Regions from separate parts of the Caldanaerobacter subterraneus subsp. tengcongensis MB4 genome, predicted to be linked through region 3. Evidence: riboswitches for the same ligand, from Rfam matches in the RefSeq annotation. Region 3 holds a riboswitch; each other region holds the start of a gene.
The links. A riboswitch is a leader RNA that binds a small molecule or an ion and turns the genes downstream of it on or off. The one in region 3 is predicted to bind S-adenosylmethionine.
Positions count from the first base shown of each region.

Region 1: another riboswitch for S-adenosylmethionine. It lies ahead of TTE_RS08660 (methylenetetrahydrofolate reductase); the one in region 3 lies ahead of TTE_RS10275 (homoserine dehydrogenase).
Region 2: another riboswitch for S-adenosylmethionine. It lies ahead of metK (methionine adenosyltransferase); the one in region 3 lies ahead of TTE_RS10275 (homoserine dehydrogenase).

Region 1 covers NC_003869.1:1,747,848-1,755,853, forward strand. The annotation lists gene TTE_RS08655 (homocysteine S-methyltransferase family protein) at 1-1,440, opposite strand, end outside; gene TTE_RS08660 (methylenetetrahydrofolate reductase) at 1,454-2,359, opposite strand; SAM riboswitch class I at 2,423-2,522, opposite strand; gene glgP (alpha-glucan family phosphorylase) at 2,705-4,327, shown strand; gene TTE_RS08670 (glucose-6-phosphate isomerase) at 4,357-5,712, opposite strand; gene TTE_RS08675 (nitroreductase family protein) at 5,860-6,357, shown strand; gene pepT (peptidase T) at 6,376-7,605, shown strand; gene TTE_RS08685 (alpha/beta hydrolase) at 7,613-8,006, opposite strand, start outside.
Region 2 covers NC_003869.1:497,243-505,248, reverse strand. The annotation lists gene TTE_RS02345 (TIGR03826 family flagellar region protein) at 50-463, opposite strand; gene TTE_RS02340 (ComF family protein) at 493-1,179, opposite strand; gene TTE_RS02335 (SF1B family DNA helicase RecD2) at 1,257-3,464, opposite strand; gene metK (methionine adenosyltransferase) at 3,657-4,844, opposite strand; SAM riboswitch class I at 4,897-5,006, opposite strand; gene TTE_RS02325 (rubrerythrin family protein) at 5,102-5,605, opposite strand; tRNA gene TTE_RS02320 (tRNA-Tyr) at 5,732-5,817, opposite strand; tRNA gene TTE_RS02315 (tRNA-Val) at 5,839-5,914, opposite strand; tRNA gene TTE_RS02310 (tRNA-Pro) at 5,919-5,994, opposite strand; gene TTE_RS02305 (phosphodiester glycosidase family protein) at 6,223-8,006, shown strand, end outside.
Region 3 covers NC_003869.1:2,070,977-2,078,982, reverse strand. The annotation lists gene TTE_RS10290 (Na+/H+ antiporter NhaC family protein) at 1-741, opposite strand, end outside; gene TTE_RS10285 (universal stress protein) at 763-1,905, opposite strand; gene rd (rubredoxin) at 2,005-2,163, opposite strand; SAM riboswitch class I at 2,301-2,410, shown strand; gene TTE_RS10275 (homoserine dehydrogenase) at 2,486-3,766, shown strand; gene TTE_RS10270 (homocysteine synthase) at 3,792-5,075, shown strand; partial or broken gene TTE_RS14575 (homoserine O-acetyltransferase) at 5,088-6,193, shown strand; gene TTE_RS10260 (Gfo/Idh/MocA family protein) at 6,307-7,428, shown strand; gene TTE_RS10255 (RsmB/NOP family class I SAM-dependent RNA methyltransferase) at 7,447-8,006, shown strand, end outside.

The DNA of each region.
Region 1 (8,006 bases), 320 kb from region 3:
AGTAAGCACCACGGGGTCTATTATCACATCTTCCTTAGGAATTCCGTACTCTTCTGCTTTCTTCAGTATTTTTCTGGCATTTTCAACCCTCTCATGTCTGTCCTTTGGCAATCCCTTATCCCCCACTGTAAGCCCAACTACACATGCTCCGTACTTTTTAACTATTGGCAATACTTCTTTTAAGCTCTCTTCCTTTGCATTAACAGAATTTATTATAGGCCTTCCTCTTAAAATTCTTATCGCTTTCTCTATAGCTTTTACATTGGTACTATCTAACTGCAAAGGCAAATCCACCGCCTTTTCAACTTCAAACGCTACCTTTGGCAACATTTCCTCTTCCTCTATCCCAGGCACCCCTACATTGACATCTAATATTTCGGCCCCGCACTTTTGCTGCTTCAAAGCTTCCTCAACAGCTAAATTGACATCTCCTGACAAAAGAGCTCCGCTTAATTTTTTCTTTCCTGTAGGATTAATCCTCTCTCCTATCACCCTTAAAGGGTATTCTTTGCCTATAAAAACTGTGCGGGTATTTGAAGACAGAGCTGTAAATTTATTTTCCAGCTTTTTAGGCTTTAAATTTTCTACAGCCTTTTTTACCAGTTTTATATAGTATGGAGTAGTACCGCAACAACCTCCTACTATACAAGCGCCTTTTTCAACAAGTTGTGGAAAGAAACTGGCAAATTCCTCAGGTTTTAAATCGTAAACTGTTTTCCCGTCCCTTATGACAGGCATACCGGCATTCGGCTGAGCAATTATGGGAATACGCGCCACTTGAGCCATCTTTTCAACAACTTTTACCATTTTATCCGGCCCTGTAGAACAGTTAACTCCTATTGCATCAAGTCCCAAACCCTGTAGACTTACTACTACCGTCACAGGGTCCGAACCCATAAGTGTTCGTCCGTCTTCCTGAAAAGTCATGGTACATATGACCTTCATATTGGTGTTTTCCTTAGCTGCTAAAATTGCAGCTTTTGCCTCCAACATATCTGACATGGTTTCTATGATCACAATGTCTGCTCCTGCTTTTTCAGCGGCTACTACCACTTCCTTGAAAACCTCATAAGCCTCATCAAAAGTCATATCTCCAAATGGAGCAAGAAGTTCACCTGTTGGGCCAACAGAGAGGGCTACTGGACGATCTCCCGCCGCCTTTCTCGCTATTTCCACCCCTTTCGTTACAATCTCTTCTACTTTGTCCTCAAGTCCGTATTTTGCAAGTTTTATTCTGTTTGCCCCAAAAGTATTAGTCTCTATGACTTCGGCTCCAGCCTCAATATAGGCTTTGTGTATGTCAAAAACCACCTCAGGCATTTTTAAGTTTATATACTCAGGGCATTCCCCGGCTTTAAGTCCCCTTTCCTGAAGCTGTGTCCCCATAGCACCGTCAAAAACGACAACCCTATTTTCACATTCTTTAAAAATATCTACCACTTTCATCCCCCCATTACTTCGTCTCAGCCTTTTTAGCACTTATAGCTATTCCTTCCACTTTAGAGATTATATCAAAAACAAAGTCTACACTTCCCATGGGCATTATGTGAATCCCCGCAACTTCACTTTTTATGTTCTTTATAAACTCGGCGGATAAGTTTATTCCTTCCTCTTTTCCGCCATGTTGGAGCCTTTTTATAACTTTTTCTGGTATTTCAATCCCTGGCACTTTCTCCATCAATCTTAAAGCCATTTTATAGCTTTTTAAAGGCAGTATTCCCACAAGGACAGGTACTTTCAGATCTTTTACTTTGTCCAAAAACTTAAAAAGAATCTCCTCATCATACACCGGTTGGGTCTGTATAAATTCAGCTCCTGCTTCTACTTTCACATGCAGCTTTTCTATGGCCTCATCCCTCAAGTCATTCGGATTGGCAGTAGTTCCTGCACAGAAAGAAGTAGGATAATCGAGCTTATTCCCATTGTAATCAAAACCTGAATTCAAAGCTTTTATAATCTTCAAAAGGCCTACAGAATCTACATCGTAGACTCCCCTCGCTTGGGGTGTATCTCCCAAAGAAGGATTATCACCGGTTAAAGCTAGTATATTTCTAACCCCCAGGGCGTAAGCTCCTAAAAGCTCTGATTGAAGCCCTATGAGATTTCTATCTCTGCAGGTTAGATGAAAAATAGTTTCAATGTTAAGGTGGTCCTGAAGTATATGCGCCAAGGCTATGGGGCTCATCCTCATATTTGCCATCGGTGAATCAGTTATATTGAGAGCATCTGCCACACCTTTAAGTTTTCGAGCTTCCTCGATAGTTTTAGTTACATCTATCCCTTTGGGGGGAGAAATTTCCACAGTTATTACAAATTTCTTTTCTTTAAGTTTATTACACAGCTTTTCATTTTTCAACATTTAATGCCCCTCCTTTTTTAAAAATAAAAAAGTCCCTTCGCTAAAAGAAGAGACTACAAGAATCTCTCATCTTTCAGCGAAACCGCTGCAGGAATTGGCACCATGCCCTAAGGCTGGTTGCCGGGTTTCATCGGGCCAGTCCCTCCACCTCTCTTGATAAGAGATTTTAAAGTATTAAATTGTTAAAATTATTTACTCTTTATCATACTACCTTTTTACTTTTATGTCAATAGAAAATTTTCAATTTCATCCGCTCCTCCATTTCTTTTTTGTGCAAACACTTGCATAACCAGAGGTTTAATATTATAATATAGTTAACTACTGTTGCAAATAAGGAGGATTAATATGGAAAACAAAAAACTGCCAAGAGTAGCTTATTTCTGCATGGAATACGGCCTTGAATCTAACTTCAAGCTTTACGCTGGAGGTTTAGGCATTCTAGCAGGGGATTACCTTAAAGCCGCAAAGGAAATGGGTCTTCCAGTCGTAGGGATAGGAATACTTTGGAAACAGGGTTACACTGAACAGCATATCGGTGAAGACGGCTATCCTTACGATGCATACCGCAATTATACCCGCAATTACGACTTTTTAAAAGACACAGGGGTAAAGGTCAAAGTAAAGATAAGAAATAAAGATGTCTACTGCAAAGTCTGGCTAGTGGATAGTTTTGACAATGCCCCTTTATACCTCTTAGACACAGACATTCCTGAAAACGGCGACAGATGGATAACAGGCCAGCTTTACGGATGGTTTGGTGAGGAAAGGGTTGCGCAGGAGATTGTGCTAGGAATTGGCGGTGTAAGAGCTTTAAGAGCCTTAGGAATTGATGTTGACATCTACCACTTCAACGAAGGGCATGCAGTTCTGGCTGGTATTGAGCTTATAAGAGAAAAAATGGAAAATCAAGGGATGTCTTTTGAAGAGGCTTGGGAAGCCACCCGCAAAGAAATAGTTTTTACAACTCACACCCCTGTAAAAGAAGGAAACGAATCTCACGACTTGGAACTTTTAATGTACATGGGAGCAAACAACGGGCTTACTATAGAACAGTTGGCTCAAATAGGTGGGGTACCTTTTAACATGACTGTAGCAGGACTAAGACTTTCTAAAATTGCAAACGGTGTATCAAAATTGCATGGCCAAACTGCTAACAAAATGTGGCAACATATAGAGAACAAAGCCCCCATCATTTCTATAACCAACGGAATTCATAGAGGTACGTGGGTGGACAAGAGGATAACAGAAGCTTACAAAAAAGGAACAGGTCTTTTGGAAACCCACAACCTTTTGAAAAAAGAGTTAATAGATTTTGTATATAAAAAGACAGGAGTGAAACTAGACGCAGACAAACTCCTTATAGGTTTTTCAAGAAGAGCTGCTCCTTATAAAAGAAGCGACCTTATCTTCACAAATGAAAAGGCCATCGGTGAATATTTGAGAGACAGAAAAATACAAATTGTCTTTTCAGGAAAAGGCCATCCATTGGACGACGTGGGCAAAGAAATTGTCGCAAGAATTGTTAAGATGACAAAGAAATACCCTGAAAGTGTAGTATTTTTGGAAGACTATGATATGACGATCGGGAAAATGCTCACTCGCGGCGCAGACGTATGGCTTAACAACCCAAGAAGGCCTCTTGAGGCAAGCGGTACATCGGGCATGAAGGCTGCAATGAACGGCGTTTTAAATTTGAGCATCCTCGATGGCTGGTGGCCAGAAGCCTGCATTGATGGAGTAAATGGTTGGCAATTCGGAGATGGGTTTGAATCAGACAACTTTGAGGAACTTGACAAGCACGATGCAGAAGCTCTATATGATGTGCTTCTCAATAAAGTAGTACCCACCTACTACAACGATAAGAAAAAATGGGAAGAAATGATGAAAGAAAGTATAAGAACTACTTTTGAAGCCTTTTCTGCAAACAGAATGCTTCAAGAATATTATGACCTCATGTATACCAAATAAAAAGTCCGGGTGAATGCCCGGACTTTTTACTATCCTCTTAATCTCCTTTCTAGTTCTTCCCTTTCTTTTTCAAATCCTGGTCTTCCTAAAAGTGCAAACATGTTTTTCTTATAAGCTTCTACTCCCGGCTGGTCAAAAGGATTAACGCCATTTATATATCCGCTTATTGCACAAGCCATTTCAAAGAAGTAAACTAAATTTCCAAAGTAGAAAGGAGTTATTTCTGGAATGTTAACCACTAAATTGGGCACTCCTCCGTCTGTATGAGCAAGAAGCGTCCCCTCAAAAGCTTTTTTGTTTACAAAATCTATCGTCTTCCCTGCCAGGAAGTTAAGCCCATCTATGTTGTCTCTATCTTCGTTTATGATGATATCTTTCGCAGGTTTCTCCACATTTAATACAGTCTCAAATATGTTTCTGCTGCCTTCCTGTATGAACTGTCCCATAGAATGAAGGTCAGTAGTAAAATCTACAGAAGCAGGGTAAATCCCTTTTTGGTCTTTTCCCTCGCTTTCGCCAAATAACTGTTTCCACCATTCAGCAAAATAGTGAAGTCTTGGTTCGTAATTTACCAGTATCTCTATGGCTTTCCCTTTTCTGTAAAGAATATTCCTCAAAATAGCATACTGCATGCTTATATTCTCACTTAAATCTTCCTTTGTGTATACAGTTGAAGCCTCATATGCTCCTTCCATCATTTCGTCTATATTTATACCCGCTACTGCTATAGGCAAAAGTCCTACTGCGGTGAGTACAGAATACCTTCCCCCTACATCATCAGGTATCACAAAAGTCTCATACCCTTCGGAATCAGCTAATTTTTTCAAAGCACCTTTTTCTCTATCTGTAGTAACATATATTCTAGACCTGGCCTTATCTTTGCCGTATTTTTTCTCCATAAAATCTCTGAATACTCTAAAAGCTATTGCAGGTTCTGTTGTCGTGCCAGATTTTGAAATCACATTTATAGAGACTTCTTTGTCCGCTATGAGCTCTAGAAGGTCCTTTAAGTAGGTAGAACTTATGCTATTGCCTGCAAAGTATATTTCTGGCGTGTTTCTTTTACCCTTTGGAAGTAGGTTATAGAAAGAGTGGGACAGCATCTCAATGGCAGCTCTAGCACCTAAATAAGAACCTCCTATCCCTATAACTACCAAGACATCAGAATCGGACTGAATTTTATGCGCTGCCTTTTTAATCCTTTCAAACTCTGCCCTATCATAGTCTCTAGGCAAATTTACCCATCCCAAAAAGCCATTGCCTTGGGCATTTGCCTTCAACACCATCTCTAGAGATAATTTAGCATGTTTTTCCATATACTCAATCTCGTGAGGGTGAATAAAAGGCAAAGCTTTTGAATAATCAAAACTTATCAGCTTTTTCATATATGTAAACCTCCATTTTCTTTTATTTACATAATAATTTTATACCATAAAACTATATTGCACAAGTTTAGCAAAGTTAATTCCTCTCACAATCTTTTTTGAGAATTACCCCTCATAGGATATAATATTATCTGGGAGGTGAAAATGTTGGAGGCTTTAGAAGTTTTAAAAAAGAGAAGAAGTGTAAGAAAATACATTGATAAACCCATCCCAAAAGAAATTTTAGAAGATATCATAGACTGTGCAAGGCTTGCACCTAGTGGAAACAATGCTCAGCCATGGCACTTCATTGTCATAACAGACAAAGAAAAGCTCAAATTCATAGCAGAAAAAGCAACTTATGGAGACTTTATTAAGAACGCAGCAGCCTGTGTGATAGTATACTGCGAAAAAGACAATAAGCATCATTTAGAAGACGGTTCCGCTGCTACGCAAAACATACTGCTTGCAGCTACAGCCTACGGAATAGGGTCCTGTTGGGTAGCGGGTTATAATAGAAGTTATGAAAAGGAAATAAATGAATACTTAAACGTGCCTGATAATCTCCGCATGATATCAATAATATCGCTCGGTTACCCTGCTGAAGATCCACAACCCAAATACAAAAAAGACCTTTCTGAAGTTTTACACTGGGAAAAATTTTAAGAGAAAGAGGGGTTAAAATTGTCAAAAGTAGTTGAACGTTTTTTGAAATATGTAAAATACCACACAACTTCAGATGAAAATTCCAACACTTTCCCGAGTACAGAAGGACAGCTTATCTTTGCAAGAGAACTAGCAAAAGAATTAAAAGAATTAGGACTATCTGAGGTAGAGGTAGACGAAAATGGATACGTCACAGCACTGCTTTCTGCCAACACAGATAAAAAAATCCCTACCATAGGTTTTATAGCTCATATGGATACAAGCCCTGACATGTGCGGTAAAGACGTAAAACCACAAATAATTGAAAATTATGACGGAAATGATATAGTGCTAAACAAAGAAAAAGGCATAATCCTCTCTACAAGTGAATTCCCTGAATTAAAAAACTACATAGGAAAGACCTTGATAACAACAGACGGCACTACCCTTTTGGGGGCTGACGACAAAGCTGGAATAGCAGAGATAATCACTGCAATTGAGTATTTAATAAACCACCCAGAAATAGAACATGGCAATGTAAAAATTGCCTTTACTCCTGACGAAGAAATTGGAAGAGGAGTAGACAAATTCAACGTAAAAAAATTCGCCTGCGATTTTGCCTACACTGTAGACGGAGGAGAACTTGGCACCATAGAGTACGAAAATTTCAATGCTGCTAGCGCTAAAATAAAGATACACGGCAGAAATGTTCATCCTGGAACTGCAAAAGGCAAAATGAAAAATTCCATTTTAATAGGAATAGAGCTTCAGAACATGCTGCCAGAACTAGAAAGACCTGAACACACAGAAGGATATCAGGGCTTCTACCACTTAAATAACTTTCAAGGCACTGTAGAAGAAACATCAATGTATTACATCATAAGAGATTTTGACAAACAGGCTTTTTCAGATAAAAAGGAGTATATAAAAAGCATAGTAGAAGCTCTAAATAAAAAATATGGAGAAGGTACAGTAGAGCTGGAACTTAAAGACCAGTACTATAACATGAGAGAAGTTATAGAAAAGCACATGCACATAGTAGAAACTGCCATGGAAGCAATGAGGTCTTTGGGCATTGAACCAAAGGTGGTGCCAATAAGAGGAGGAACTGACGGAGCACGACTGAGTTTTATGGGACTTCCTACCCCTAATTTGTTCACTGGAGGGCATAATTTCCACGGCAAATATGAATTCATACCGATCCACGCCATGGAAAAAGCAGTTGAAGTGATAGTAAAAATTGTGGAACTTTATGGGAAAAAGGGATAGCAAAAGGCTATCCCTTTAATTCTCTTTCAAAGAACTTCACAGATTCTTCTATCGCTTTTCTTTCCCATTCAAGGTTTTTAAAAGTATGGTCCGCTCCTTCTATAGTTACGCGGAAAGCATTATCCCCATATACTTCTTGAAGTATTCTATCAGAGATCCTGTACTCAACGGCTTCATCGTTAGTACCGTGGACTATGAGCACTTTCCCCTCATAACCTCTTGACAGCTCAAAAATATTAAACTTCGCTATATCCTCCACAAAAGCTCTGTCAAGTTTTAGCCCTCCTATATCTACATAGCCCAAGCTTTCCATTATTGCCCCATACTGTCTAGCTCCTTCTCCCATTATGAGTTCCGGCATATTAAAAGCGGGAGCCCATAAAACTAAGGCTTTCACATCC
Region 2 (8,006 bases), 1.1 Mb from region 3:
CCGTACTACCATTAATATCGACTCAACAAAGCAAAAGTTTAATCTCGCATCATTTTTTCTTTTTCTTTGTATCGTATACATACAACCTCTCACCTTTCGTTTCATCTTCATCTTTGGTTGTTTTAGATTCATACCCTTTTGTGAGCTCCTTCGCAAGCTCGAGCTTGCATTCATCACAAAATCTTCCGCTAAGTATTGGCTTGCCGCACCTTTCACATTTTAAGCCTATGTTGACATTGCTCGGCGAAAGTATGAGGCGGCCCTCTTTTAAGAAATCCATTATCTTTTTCGCAGAAACTTGAGTATTTTGAGATATTTCAAGCATTGTGGCATTAGGATGCAGGTCCAGATAATCGCGAACTTTTAAAAAGTCTTCTTCATCCTGCTGATAACACACAGGGCATAAATCTTTTCCCGTATAGATATAAGGCCTTCCACACCGCTTGCAATTCCTTATTTCCATAATTTTCATCCCCTTTTATATAATCCCCATCACATCCTGCCAGTTGCAATAGTGACAACATAAACTTCTTTTGCCCCATTTTCCTTCAATGCTTTCGCACATTCGTCAAGGGTTGCCCCTGTTGTCAAAACATCGTCCACTAAAAGAACATTTTTCCCTTCAATTGTATCTTTATATGTAACTTTAAAAGCCCCTTTTACATTTTCCATCCTTTCCTCTCTGTGAAGAGCAGTCTGAGTTGTGGTATTCTTAACCCGCCTTAGAGCTTTTGACATGAAGATATTGAGCCTGTAAGAAAGCTCCCTTGCCAGAAGTTCAGACTGATTGTATCCTCTTTCATCAAGTCTTATCCTGTGAAGTGGAACGGGAACTATGACTTCAATATTCCAGCCCATATTTTTTACTGCATCAGCCATGTAATCGGCGAAAAATGAAGCTAAGTGCCTTTCATTGAAATATTTAAATTTTCCTATGAGTTCTTTTACCACGCCCTCATATTCAAATGGACTTACATTTTGTTTAAAATAATGCGGTGTTTTGAGGCAATCACTGCATATTTCTCCTTCTTTAAGGGGCTTGCCGCATATTCTGCACCTTTTGCCATTGATAATTTCAAGAGATGCCTTACACCTATCGCACAAGTATCCACTTTTTATAGAGGCATTGCAAACAATGCAACTGGTCTTGGGAGGAAAAAGCAGGTCCAAAAAAGTCATTTATACATCCCTCATCGCTTTCTTCTTTCAATTATGTTATCGGCACAAATAAATTAAAATTTACACTTTTCTATAAATTATTGGATGTAAATCAAGGTCTTTTTTAGCCTGGAAAGAAGTCCTGAATATCTTTTAGAAATCCTGTTGTTGTCAATCATAAATTTTAAATATTTCTCCTGCCCTACTAAAACCACCAGCTTTTTTGCCCTTGTAACAGCTGTGTAAAGAAGATTGCGGGTTAAAAGCATAGGAGGTCCGTATGTCACTGGCATTATCACCACAGGAAATTCGCTGCCCTGACTCTTGTGAACTGTGATAGCGTAAGATAAGGTAAGTTCGTCCAAATCGGAAAAATCGTAAGTCACTACTTTTTCGTCGTCAAAATACACGGTAACTTCTTGAAGTTCCTCATCTATTGACTGGATTATCCCTATGTCACCGTTGAAAACTCCTTCTCCTTCCTCATGCCCTCTTTTCCAGGTCATTCTATAGTTGTTCTTGATCTGCATCACTTTATCACCGACTCTAAAAGTAAATTCTTTCATTGGTTTTTCTGCTTTGTCTTTAGAAGGAGGGTTTAAGACCTTCTGAAGTTCTATATTTAAATTGTGCACTCCTATTATTCCCTTTTTCATGGGAGTAAGGACCTGAATATCGTTAACCGGATGAAAGCCATAAGCTTTAGGAAGCCTATTAGTCACAAGGTCTAGTATTGTCTTTAGCATGTCTTCCTGTGTAGCTACGCTTAAAAAGAAGAAGTCTCCATTTTTGTCATTGTAGGTAGGATATTCGCCGTTATTTATCTTGTGGGCATTTACTACAATAAGGCTCTCTTTCTGCTGCCTGAATATTTCTTTTAGCCGTATCACTTTTACAATTCCACTGTCTATTATGTCTCTTAAAACATTTCCCGCTCCAACAGATGGGAGCTGGTCAGCATCTCCCACAAGAATAAGCCTTGATCCGGCAGGAATAGCCTTTAAAAGAGCATTCATAAGCAAAATATCCACCATAGAAGCTTCATCTATTATGATTACATCGTATTTTAAAGGATCTTTTTCGTTTTTATTAAACCCTTTCCCTTCCTCTTCCGTATAGGTATACTCTAAAAGCCTGTGAATGGTCTTTGCCTCTTTTCCCGTTGCTTCAGTTATCCTCTTTGCCGCTCTTCCTGTAGGAGCAGCAAGGGCCACTTTTTTATTGGCTTTTTCAAAAATCCTTATTATACAGTTTATAATCGTAGTCTTACCCGTGCCAGGTCCTCCTGTTATGACCACGACCGAATTCTTTATGGCTTCTTCTACCGCCAATTTTTGAGTTTTCTCTAAAACTATTCCTGCTTCTTTTTCAAAATCCCTTATTTCTTTTTGCACGTCTATTTTGAGGTCTTCGCACTGGGTCACTGTCATTGTAAAAAGCCTTTCTGCAGTATGAAGTTCTGCCACATAATAGGGGATGTAATAAACCCCTACTGTTTCGTCCTCAAACCTTTCTATGTGTATTTTTTCATTTTGAGCTAAAAGCACAAAAGCATCCTCCACTTCTTCTTCGCTTACCTCGAGGAGCTGGGCAGTTTCTTTTTTTAAGAGTTCTTTTGGCACATAGGTGTGCCCATTTGCAGCGTACTGCATTAAAACATACCTTGCCCCTGCAGAAATGCGGTATGTGGAATGCGGGTCAATGCCCAAGCTCTCCGCAATTTTGTCAGCAGTCTTAAATCCTATGCCGAATATGTCATCAGCAAGTCTGTAAGGATTTTGCTTGATGATTTCTATTGCATTATTCCCGTATTCTTTGTATATTTTTATAGCCATATGGCTAGAAATCCCGAATTGATGTAGAAACACCATTACTTCTTTTATTCCCTTCTGCATCTCATAAGCTTCACTTATTCTCTTTATCTTCTCATCGCTTAAACCTTTTATCTCCCTCAACCTGTGAGGCTCTGTCTCTATAACATGAAGAGAGTCAAGCCCAAATCTTTCTACAATCTTTCTCGCGGTGACAGGGCCAATCCCAGGTATCAGGCCTGATGCTAAAAAGCGCTCTATCCCTTCCAGGGTATTGGGAGAAAGAGTCTGGTAATTGATAACTCGTATCTGGTCTCCGTAATCAGGATGGACTACCCATTCCCCCTGCACCTTTATTCTCTCTCCCACCGTAACAAAGGGCATTACACCTACAGCAGTCACCATATCCCCTTCAATATCCAATTCCAGAACCGTATACCCGTTTTGCTCGTTTCTAAAGATTATCTCTTCTACTACACCCTCTATTTCTACCATGGCTTTTCCACCCGTTAAAGATATTTTACAACTTAATTTTAACCTATTTAGAGGAGGATATAAAGGGTTTAGGCCTTTTATTTTTGTCAAAACTAATGTATAATATATTTTAGCGGAGCGGTTTTAAAAATCTCTGGCGTTACAAAAAATATATAAAAAACGCCACAAGCCCGGGCAAAACCCGGGCTTTAACTATATTCCTGCTAATTTTCTCAATATATCTACTCTATCTGTTTTCTCCCACGGCAGGTCCAAGTCATGTCTTCCAAAGTGGCCATAAGCAGCAACCTGCCTATAAATAGGTCTTCTCAAATCCAAATCTCTTATTATGGCTGCAGGCCTTAAATCAAAAACTTTCTTTACAATTTCTGATATTTTTTCATCAGAAATTTTGCCTGTCCCAAATGTGTTTATCTCAACCTCCAGTGGTGTTGCCACACCTATTGCATACGCCACCTGTACTTCACATTTCTTAGCGAGACCTGCCGCTACGATGTTTTTAGCCACATACCTTGCCGCATAACTTGCTGACCTGTCAACTTTTGTTGGGTCTTTCCCTGAAAATGCGCCGCCTCCATGCCTTGCGTATCCACCATAGGTATCTACTATGATCTTTCTCCCTGTAAGGCCGCTATCTGCTTGGGGACCTCCTAGCACAAACCTGCCAGTAGGATTCACAAAAATTTTAGTGTTCTTGTCCATCATGTTTTCAGGAATAATCACATTTACCACATGTTCAATTATGTCTTTTTCTATCGTGTCATGGTCAACCTCAGGAGCATGCTGAGCTGAAACCACAACAGAGTCGACTCTGACAGGCCTGTCTTCCTCGTACTCTACTGTCACCTGAGTTTTTCCATCAGGTCTTAGATAGCTCAATGTGCCGTTTTTCCTGACCTCAGCCAATCTTCTGGCCAGCTTGTGAGCCAGCATTATGGGCATTGGCATGAGCTCTTCTGTCTCATCGCAGGCAAAGCCTATCATGAGGCCCTGGTCTCCAGCGCCAATTGCCTCGATTTCGGCATCTGTCAGCTCTCCTCTTCTTGCTTCTAAAGCCTTATTCACTCCCATGGCAATGTCTGGAGACTGCTCGTCAATGGAAGTGATTACAGCACAGGTGTCTGCGTCAAAGCCGTATTTTGCTCTGGTATAGCCTATATCCCTTATGACGTCTCTGGCTATCCTGGGAATGTCCACATAGCACTCTGTAGTAATTTCTCCCATTACCAGAACCAAGCCGGTAGTTACAGCTGTCTCACATGCCACGCGGGCGTAAGGGTCTTTTTTTAAAATTTCATCCAAAATGGCATCTGAAATCTGGTCACAGATCTTGTCAGGATGCCCTTCAGTGACTGACTCAGAAGTAAAGAGTCTACGCATCTTCTTCCCTCCTTAAGAGCAAAATAAAACCCCTTCTAAAAGAAGAGGCATACCCTCATCTTTCAGAAGAAAAAATCTTCTGAGAGAATTGGCACCTTATCCTTAAAAGGACAGGTTGCCGGGTTTCATCGGGCTCTTTCCCTCCACCTCTCTTGATAAGAGCGTGTTATTAAATTTTCTGCTGTCTACTATATCACACTTTACAAGGTATGTCAAATATTTTTGTAAAAACAAAAAAGCGCGCTAAAAAGCGCACTTTAAAAGGCTACAAATTTTTCTTTTGGCACCCCGCAGATAGGACATTTTTCTGGAAGCACGTCTACTGATGTATATCCACATACAGGGCATATGTACACTTTAGAAATTTTTAAGTCTTCCCCTTTTAATGCTGCTTCTTTTGCCTCAGCGTAAAGTTTTGCATGTATCTTTTCTGCTTCAATAGCATAATGAATGCTTTTTTTGGCTCCTGACTCCTGCTGAAGTTCTGCAACAGCGTTATACGCAGGATACATCTCCTCTACCTCAAAAGTCTCCCCTTCAATCGCTTTTTCTAAATTTTTTACTGTGTCCCCTACTTCGCCCAGGGTTTTATAGTGATTTGTGGCATGCACCAGTTCTGCATAGGAAATAGCCCTGAAAAGTTTGGCAATATTAGGCTTGCCTTCTTTTTCTGCCACATCAGCAAAAATTTGATACCTCATGTGAGCCTGGCTTTCTCCTGCGTAAGCATCCAGTAAGTTTTTCTTTGTCATCTCTCTCATAAAAATTCCCCCTTGCAAAAATTTATCATGAGAAAATTAGTTTCTAAAAAATATTATACTACTTTCTTTTTTGAAGTCAATAAGGTAAAATAAAAAAGACCTTAAAAAGGTCTCATAAATTAAAAATGGTGGAGGGAGATGGATTTGAACCATCGAAGGCATACGCCAGCAGATTTACAGTCTGCCCCCTTTGGCCGCTTGGGTATCCCTCCACGCTTTTATTTAGTTTGAAATGGTGGTCGCGATAGGACTCGAACCTATGACCCCCTGCTTGTAAGGCAGGTGCTCTCCCAGCTGAGCTACACGACCACACTGGTCGGGATGGGGGGACTTGAACCCCCGACCCCATGCTCCCAAAGCACGTGCGCTACCAGCTGCGCTACATCCCGACCGCAGTAGCAAGATAAATTATAATAAAAAAATTGAATTTAAACAACAGGTATAAAACCTTAAAAACAGCCATTTTCCTCGCTTATACTCTTTTATTCTCCCTCTTTTTAAAGAATGCGCCAAATTTAATTAAATCTTAATATTTGTGTAACACGACTGTAATATACCTGTGGTATAATTCACCTGTAGAAGAAAATATATTCAACAAAGGAGGAAGAAAATTGAAAATATTCTCAAGAAAGCTAATTTCTATCCTCATCATACTGCTGGTAATCGCATTTTCAGTGGAAAATGTAAAGGCAGCTTATACTGTCTTAGAATCAAAGGAACAGACACAAATAGTGACTAAAGGAGTCACTCACACAAACCTCCTTTATTTTACCCCTGAAGGATTTATCAATATAAACATTTTAAAAATTGACTTAAAAGACCCTTATCTGGACCTTTCTGTCATTTTTAGCCCCTCCGGCATAAAGGAAAGGATGCCTATAAGAGAAATGGCAAATTCTTATGGAGCTGTAGCAGCCATAAATGGTGACTTCTTTGATACAAAAACGGGATTTGTGATAGGTGCAACAGTCAAAGACGGAAATTTAATAACAGACCCTGCTTCAAACGGTAAAATGGCGACTTTCTATATTGACAAAACAGGCACACCCTATATAGATTACTGGACAAAGAAAATGTCAATAACTTTACCTGATGGAACCACTGTATTCCTCGCTGCGATAAATAAAATAAGCAGTACTTTTCAGTACACGGTAATGTACACAAGAGACTGGTATAGATTTTCTCCTGGTGCTAATGAAAATGTGCCGCAACTTGTAGAGGTAGTAGTAGACCAAAATGATACCGTAATAGAAGTTCGACAGGGACAGCCTTCCACTGAAATACCTGAAGGAGGATATGTTCTGGCTGCATCAGGGGATATAGGCAATCTCCTTCTTAGGCTAAGCCCAGGGGATAAAATTCAGAAGGATATAACTACCAATCCTCCTTTTGAAGATATAAAAATGGCTGTAAGCGGAGGGACAATACTGGTAAAAGGCGGGAAAATATACCCATTCACCCATGAAATAAAAGGATATGCTGCCAGAACAGCTATTGGGTATACAAAAGATAAAAGGTATGTGCTTATGGTGACAGTGGACGGTCCTCCTTACAGAGGAATGACTCAAGAAGAGCTAGCAAGTCTTATGCTTTCATTAGGAGCCTACGATGCTCTAAACCTCGATGGGGGCGGTTCCACTCAGATGGCAGTAAGACCTTTGGGGGAAACAGAAGCTGTACTTTACAATTATTCTCCTAATTCTTATGAAAGAAAAGTGCCCAACGGGGTAGCCGTCTTTAGCACTGCTCCTAAGGGAAATCTATATGGACTTAAATTAGAAGTCGAAGATAATAAAGTGTTTAAAGGATTGCACAGAAGTATAAAGGTAAAAGGATACGATGAAAACTACAACCCTATTCCGGTAGAACTTCATGAGGTCGAATTTTCTGTAACTGGAGTTGAAGGAAGGTTCGAGGGAAATTATTTCATTCCTTTAAGCACAGGTGAAGGCACTATTGTGGCAAGAGTAGGTGAGGTAACCTCAACCATTAAAATTGCCGTTTTAGAAAATCCTGCAGTATTAGAATTTAAGCCTTCTGAGATAGTGTTAGACAAAAACAAAAAAATTGGTATAAAACTTTTTGGAAAAGATGTAAAAGGATATAGAGCTTTAATAGACCCAATTGATATTGAATGGCAAATTTACAATAACGTAGGTACTATAGACAATAACGGAACATTTACATCTGCTAATTTTGACTCAAGTGGTGCAATCGTAGCAAAAGTCCTTGATAAAACTGCGCTGCTTCCTGTTAAAGCAGGAAAAGGGTCGGAGTTTGATTATTCTAACCTAGTCCCTCAGACTGACTTCACTCAATTTGACCCAGACAATAAAGAAGTTGCTGTCAATAATACTTCAGATTCATTTAAATTTATGATTTTTGGAGACACGAAGTACAA
Region 3 (8,006 bases):
TCTAAAAAGGGCCAATATTATTATTGTGAGCGGTGCGATGAATAATATTGCACTTAATCGATAGCTCTGTACTATTATTGTGAAGAGATTGCTAATGTCATATTTGGCAGAAAAATTTAAATGATAGTCAAAGAGGTAGTACAAAAAAGCTGTAATTGTAAATACAGGAATTGCCGTTTTAAACAGAGATTTTAATACATTGTACTGCTGTATTTCTCCCATATCGGAAAGAAGAGCTACATTTCCTGCCAAAGGGGATGTTCTGTCTCCTATGAAAGAACCCGAAATTACAGCACCAGCCACTACAGGGAGAGGGTATCCAAAGGCATGAGCAAGTCCAATTATTACTATTCCAATGGTGCTGGCTGTTCCCACAGCGGTTCCCAGAATCATGGATATTGTTGAGGTGATGACAAAAGAGGTCAAAAGGAATCCATGTGGCTTTAAAAAGCGGGAAAAGTAGTATATAAGGGCTGGAAGTGTTCCATTTTGCTTCCAGAGTGCGACTAGTGCTCCTATAAGAAGCAGTATTATCATCACGTTTATCCCTCTTTTTACACCTTTTAGGGACATGTTTAGTAGTTCCTTGGCGGAGAAGTATTTTAATAAAGCAAAAAATGTAAACATATAGCTTATAAAAAGAGGAATATAAGGTGGTTTATGGAAAAATAGAACCATTGTCATGGTGAGAATTAATGTGAACAGAAAAATTGAAAGGGAAAATCCAAATTTGTTCTGCATTTTTCATTACCCCTTGAGCTTTTATTTTGTGTAAGGAATTACGTGTATCTCGATATTTTTAGCTTTTTTAATCAATTTTATTACAGTAGAGCCTCTAAACAAGGTCTGAAGCCATGACCTCTGAGAGTGTCCGATTATTATTTGGGTTATGTGCATTTTTTTAGCAAACTTCAAAAGTTCATCGGAGACGCTCTTTCCTCTTAAGGTATAAACTTCTGCACCTAATTGCTTTGCGAGCATAAAATGACTTTCTAAAACTTCTTTGTCTTTTTCAGTAAGTTTTGGTGCCAAAAAATGAGTGCAGTCCACGTATACGACAACCCAGTCACACTTAAATCTTCTCGCCCTTCTTGCACCTCTTCGTATGAGTTTTTTAGATAGAGGATTTGGCGTTATGCATACCATTATTTTCTCATTTGTTTCCCATGTATCCTCTATTCCGTGCTCTTTCATGTATTCTTCTAACTCCAGGTCTACTTCTTCAGCGGTGAGTCTTAACATTAATTCTCTTAAAGCACTTAAATTGCCTTTTCTGAAAAAATTAGAAAGACATTCATCCAGTTTACTTAAGGGGTATACATCCCCTCTTTTTAGTCTGTTTATCAGAGCATCTGGAGTTAAATCTACTGCTACAATTTCATCTGCGTTATCTATTATGCTGTCAGGTACTGTTTCTCTTACTGCTATTCCTGTGATCTGCTGAATTATATCGTTTAAGCTTTCTATATGCTGTATATTTAGGGTAGTGAGCACGTTTATTCCGTGTTCCAGAATTTCTTGGACATCCTCATACCTCTTTTTGTGTTTTGAACCAGGAGCGTTGGTATGGGCTAGCTCGTCAATTAGAACTACTTCGGGTTTTCGTGCTATTATAGCATCTACGTCCATTTCTTCCAATATCATACCGTGATATTCAATTTTTTTCCGAGGTATTATTTCTAAATTTCCTATTTGAGCTTCTGTGTCCTTTCTTCCATGGGTTTCTACATAGCCTATTACGACATCCTGCCCCCTTTTGAGACGCCTATTTCCTTCGTTTAACATAGCATAAGTTTTTCCAACGCCAGGAGCGTATCCCAAGAATATTTTCAGTTTTCCTCTTTGCTCTTTTTTTACAATTTCCAAGGCTTCTTCAGGAGTAAGCCTCCTATAACCTCCACTCATTAAGAATAAACACCCTCCAAGAATTTTACTTAGAGTAACTGCATAAAATTATAATCACATTTTCACAAAAAATCAACAAAAATAGGGAGCAACTGCTCCCTACATCTTTTCAAACAGGTCTTTTCCTGCCCCGCAGTCCGGACAAACCCAATCATCTGGCAGTTCTTCAAAAGGAGTGCCTGGTGGAATCCCCTGTGATGGGTCTCCTTTCTCAGGGTCGTATATGTATCCGCATACTGTGCATTGCCACTTCTCCATAAAAATTCCCCCTCAATCTTTTGCTTTATTATAACAGAAATTAGTAATAAAAGCAAGGGAAAATTTTTTCTTGACTTTAAAATTTCAAAGTGATAATATAGATTACAACGCATAAAATTTAATAAAATGGCTCAATCCTCTTATCAAGAGTGGTGGAGGGACTGGCCCGATGAAACCCGGCAACCGGCACGTAAGTGCTTGGTGCCAATTCCTGCAGGTTGGGGTTACCCAGCCTGAGAGATGAGAGGAGAGGCCGAGTAATTGTGATTACTAGGCCCTCTTCTCATTGAAGAGGGCCTAAGAATTTTTCTGGAGGTGCAAAATGAGGGTAAAGATTGGGTTGATGGGACTTGGAACTGTTGGGACAGGAGTATTTAAAATAGTTAATTCTAGAGGGAGATATATCAAGGAGAGTACGGGATTTTATCCGGAGATAAAGAAAGTGCTTGTGAAGGATTTGCACAAAAAGAGAAAAGTCGATGCAGCAGGGCTTTTGACTAATGATCCTCGGGAGATTTTGGAGGATGAAGAGATAAAGGTGGTGATAGAGGCTATAGGCGGAATTTCTCCTGCTTATGAGTACGTCAAAAAGGCACTTCTCTCTGGCAAGCATGTGATTACGGCAAATAAAGAGCTTATCGCAAAGTACGGAGAAGAGCTTGGGAGCATTGCAGCAGAAAAAGGGGTGTACTTAAGGTGCGAAGCCAGTGTAGGTGGAGCCATACCTATACTTCATCAGATAGACAGGCTAAAAATTACAGATGAGATGGATTTCATTGGTGGCATTGTAAACGGGACTACTAATTACATTCTAACAAAGATGGGAGAAGGCAAAAGCTATAAGGAAGCTCTTAATGAAGCCCAGGAATTGGGCTATGCTGAGGCTAACCCTGATTACGATGTGAAAGGCTTTGACGCAACTTTTAAGCTTGGCATACTTGTAAAAAGAGTCTTTGGCGTAAGTGTCCCGGTAGAAATTATACCTCGGAAGGGGATAGAGGAAATCAAAGAGGAAGACGTAGAAAGAGCAAAAGAATGGGGGTATGAGTTTAAACTTTTTGCATGGGCAAAGAAATTTAAAAATTATATTTCGGCAGGAGTGGAGCCTACTTTAATTCCGGAAAATAGTTTGCTTTCAAAAGTGAAAGGGGTCAATAACGCAATAATACTGAGGGGAAGTAGCTTCGGGGAATATGTCTTTATAGGAAGAGGGGCAGGAGAACTTCCCACTGGAGATGCAATAGTTGCTGATTTGATAGATATACTCATCAATTATAAACTGGGCAGTAAATCTGAAGTTACAGGAGTCAATTTTAGAGAAGAAAGTTTTACTGATACCTTTTATATAAGGCTGAAGCTCAAAAAAGACAATGTATGTGGCTTAAAAGAGGTTTTAAAGCTTATAAAAAGGAATTGGGTATCTATTGAAAAGTCATCATTTGGTGGGAATGGTTTTACCGCTATAGTGAAAGTAAACGGGACAGTGGAAGGGTTAAAAGAGCAATTAGAAAAAGTAGCTGTACTGGAGGCTGTTTTTAAGGTTTTGCCTGAAGAAAATTTAAAAGAGAGAAGCGAGTTTGAAAACTTGGTAGAAGTAATGTAAAAATTTAGGAAAGAGGAGAGGAAGAATGAGGAGAAAATACGGTTTTTCTACTATAGCAATTCATGAGGGATGGGAACCTGACCCTACTACTGGTGCAGTAGCGCTGCCAATCTACCAAACTACCTCCTTTGCCTTTAAGAGCACGCAGCATGCAGCAGACTTATTTTCTCTAAAGGAAGACGGATATATTTACACGAGGATGATGAATCCCACTGTAGACGCTTTTGAAAGGAAAATGGCTGCATTAGAAGGGGGAGTAGGAGCGCTGGCAGTAGCTTCAGGGCAGGCTGCTATAACTATAGCTGTTACAAATATTGCAGGGGCTGGAGATGAGATTGTAGCTTCTACGAATCTCTACGGCGGGACTTATAACCTTTTTGCCTCTACCCTTAAGAAATTTGGTATAAATGTGAAGTTTGCAGATCCAAGTGACCCTGAAAATTTTAGAGAAAAAATAACGGAGAAGACCAAAGCTTTATACGTAGAGACAATTGGCAATCCCAAAATTGATGTGGCTGATATAGAAAAAATAGCATCAGTTGCTCACAATGCAGGTATACCCCTTATTGTAGATAATACTTTTGCAACTCCATATCTTTCAAGGCCTATAGAATTTGGGGCAGACATAGTAGTCCACTCAACCACAAAGTTTATAGGAGGGCATGGTACTTCTATCGGAGGTGTAATTGTGGACTCTGGAAAATTTAATTGGGCGAATGGCAAGTTTCCAGAGCTTACAGAACCTGACCCCTCTTACCACGGGATAAGGTATGTGAAAGAGTTTGGAGAGAGGGCTTATATAGTCAAAGCGAGAGTGCAGCTTTTAAGAGACTTGGGGGCGGCTCTTTCGCCTTTTAACGCTTTCTTGTTCGTTCAAGGGCTTGAGACACTTGCACTCAGAATGGAAAGGCATAGTTATAATGCACTTCGCGTGGCAGAATTTCTGGCTTCTCATCCTCTTGTGAGCTGGGTAAACTATCCTGGCCTTAAGTCAAGCCCTTATTATGAGCTTGCTCAAAAATATCTTCCAAAAGGGCAGGGTGGAGTTTTGACTTTTGGAATAAAAGGAGGCTTTGAGGCAGGGGTAAAGTTTATAGAGAACTTAAGATTATTCACCCATCTTGCAAATATAGGAGATGTAAGGTCTTTGGTCATACATCCTGCTAGCACCACCCATCAGCAGCTTTCAAAAGAAGAACAATTGGCTTCAGGCGTTACTGAGGATATGATTAGGCTTTCTATTGGCCTTGAAGATATAGAGGATATTCTTGAAGACCTGGATTTTGCACTTTACAGTTCTCAAAAGTAAGGGGGGATGGGAATGATAGTAGAAGAGAAAAAAGTTACTTTAAAAGGGGATCCTGTTTTTACTACGGAAAGCGGTTATGGCTTTAAAGAGCTTACAATTGTGTATGAAACTTACGGGCAATTGAATGAAAAAAAGGACAATGTAATACTTGTAGAACACGCTTTAAGTGGCAGTGCCCATGCAGCTGGAGTGCATCCGGGGAAGAACAATCCTGGTTGGTGGGACGGTTTGATTGGCCCGGGGAAGTATATAGATACAGAGAGATACTTTGTAATATGTTCTAATTTTCTCGGAAGCTGCTATGGCACAACAGGACCCTCATCTATAGATCCTTCTACAGGAAAACCGTATGGGCTTAAGTTTCCTAAAATTAATATAAGGGATATGGTAAGAGTGCAGAAATTGCTTTTGGACTATCTAGGGATAGATGAAGTAAAGGTTGTGATAGGGGGTCTATGGGGGGAATGCAGGCACTGGAATGGGCAGTGACATATCCAGATATTGTTAAAAAAGCTGTTGTAATTGCTGCGGATTATAAGTTAACGCCTCTTAACATAGCCTATAATTACGTTGGCATACAATCTGTTTTGAATGACCCGCATTTTTACGGAGGAGATTATTACGATAAACCTGAAAAACCTCATAAAGGTTTGAGCACTGCTAGAATGCTGGGAATGATTACTTATAAAAGCGGTGAACTTTTTGACGTGAGATTTGGAAGGGCAAAAAATGGAATGAATTTTGAGGTAGAGAATTATCTGGATTACCACGGCATTTCCTTTATAAACCGCTTTGATGCTAACTCATATCTTTACATCCTGTGGGCTATGAATGAGCACGACATAACAAAACCCTACGGGAGCTTGAAAGCTGCTTTAAAAAGAATTAAGGCAGAGGTATTGATGATTGGGATAGATACGGATATGATTTTTCCCTCAAAATATATGATTGAGTTTATTAAGAAGCTAAATGCAGTAGGGGGCAGAGGAAGCTTTGAAGAGATTTCTTCTATTCAGGGGCATGACGCTTTTCTGGTGGATATAGACAAGATTGGGCCGATAATTTCTGAGTTTATAGAAAAAAGTGAAGAAGATAAAAAAGAGGCAGCCTGTATATAGGAAAGGTAGACTGAGAAACTCTATAAGTCTAAAGGTAGCGTTAGAAGCTACCTTTTAAATATTTTAGTGCTATAATTATTTTGTAGATTTTATAGAAAATAAGGAGTGATTGTGTGAGCAAAAAAATGATAAAACTCGGATTTGCTGGACTTGGGTTTATTGGATCAATTCACGCTATTGCCTGCTTTTCAATGCCACTTATATTTAAAAATCTTCCTTTTGAAGTTAAACTGGGAAGAGTTTATAAAAACAACCTCAATGACATACCTCATTTTTTTGAAAAAGGGGCAAAGAGCTTAGAGGAAGTTTTAGAAAATTCAGATGCTGTTGATATATGTACTCCCAATTACCTTCATTATGAACAAGCCATGAAGACCATAGAAAGAGGTATACCTTTGTATCTTGAAAAGCCTATAGGGGTAAACAGTAAGGAAGCCTATGATATAATGGAGAGTGCAAAAAAGAAAGGACTAATACATCAGACAGCTTTGATGTACAGGTTTATGCCTGCTATAACACAGGCAAGGGATATGATTAAAAATGGGGAAATAGGAGAAATTTTAAATTTTAAGGCTTTGATGCTTCACTCTGGATATATGGACCCTAAAAGGCCTATTTCGTGGAAATTGAAAAAGTCCACTTCTGGTGGTGGAGCTATACTGGATATGGGGATACACCTTGTAGATGCAGTAAGGTTCATGCTGGGGGAGATAAAATCTTTGAGGGCGATTTCTAAAACTTATTTTAAAGAAAGACCCGTGGAGAAAGGTTCAGAAATTTACGATTGCGTAGATGTGGATGACTGGACAAGTGTAGAGGTAGAACTGGAGGGAGGAGGCTGGGGAACCATGGAAGCTTCTAGAATATCTCCTGATATTGAGGAAGAGACGAAATTTGAAATTTATGGTACTAAAGGGTCGATAAAAATATCTACAAAGCACCCGAGATATGCTATTTTGTACAAAAAGCAAGAGAATAAAGAGATAACAGGGGATTATGATAATAAAAGTGAATTTAGCAAATATGTGAATTCAATTTATCCCCCCGAAAAATACTCACTGGGTTGGATGGTAGATATGCACATGGCAAGCCTTATAAACTTTTTTACAAACATTGTAGAAAGTGAAATTGTATTTGAGGAGACACCTACATTTGAAGAGGCTTATAAAGACCAAGTTGTACTGGATAAAATAATTTTATCTGCTGAAAATAATGGTGAAACTATAAAGTTTTAAAAATAGGGGTAATAAGAGATGAAAGTACCGGTCAAAGAAGAGTTTTTAAAGAGGATGAAGGAGCTTTTAAAGGAAGAGTACGAAGCCTTTTTGAAGGAGTATGAGAAAAAGCCTCAAAAGGGATTGAGAGTAAATACTTTGAAAATTGATGTGGAAAATTTTAAAAAAATTGCGCCTTTTGAGATAGAACCCATTCCGTGGTGTCCAACAGGGTTTTACTATGAAAAAGAAGAAAAAGCAGGGAATCACTTGTACCATGTGTTAGGACTTTATTACATACAAGAGCCTACGGCAATGGCTGTAGTGGAGGTATTAGATCCCAAGCCTGGTGAGAAAATTTTGGATGTGAGCGCTGCCCCGGGAGGAAAGACTACTCACATTGCATCTAAAATTGGGGATGAAGGCCTTATTGTGGCAAATGAGATAGATAGAAAGAGGATAAGGGCTTTAGAAGAAAATGTGGCTAGAATGGGAATAAGAAATATAGTTCTCTTAAATGAAAGGCCGGAGAGGTTAATTCAAGCTTTTGAAGGGTATTTTGACAAAATAGTAGTAGATGCGCCTTGTTCTGGAGAGGG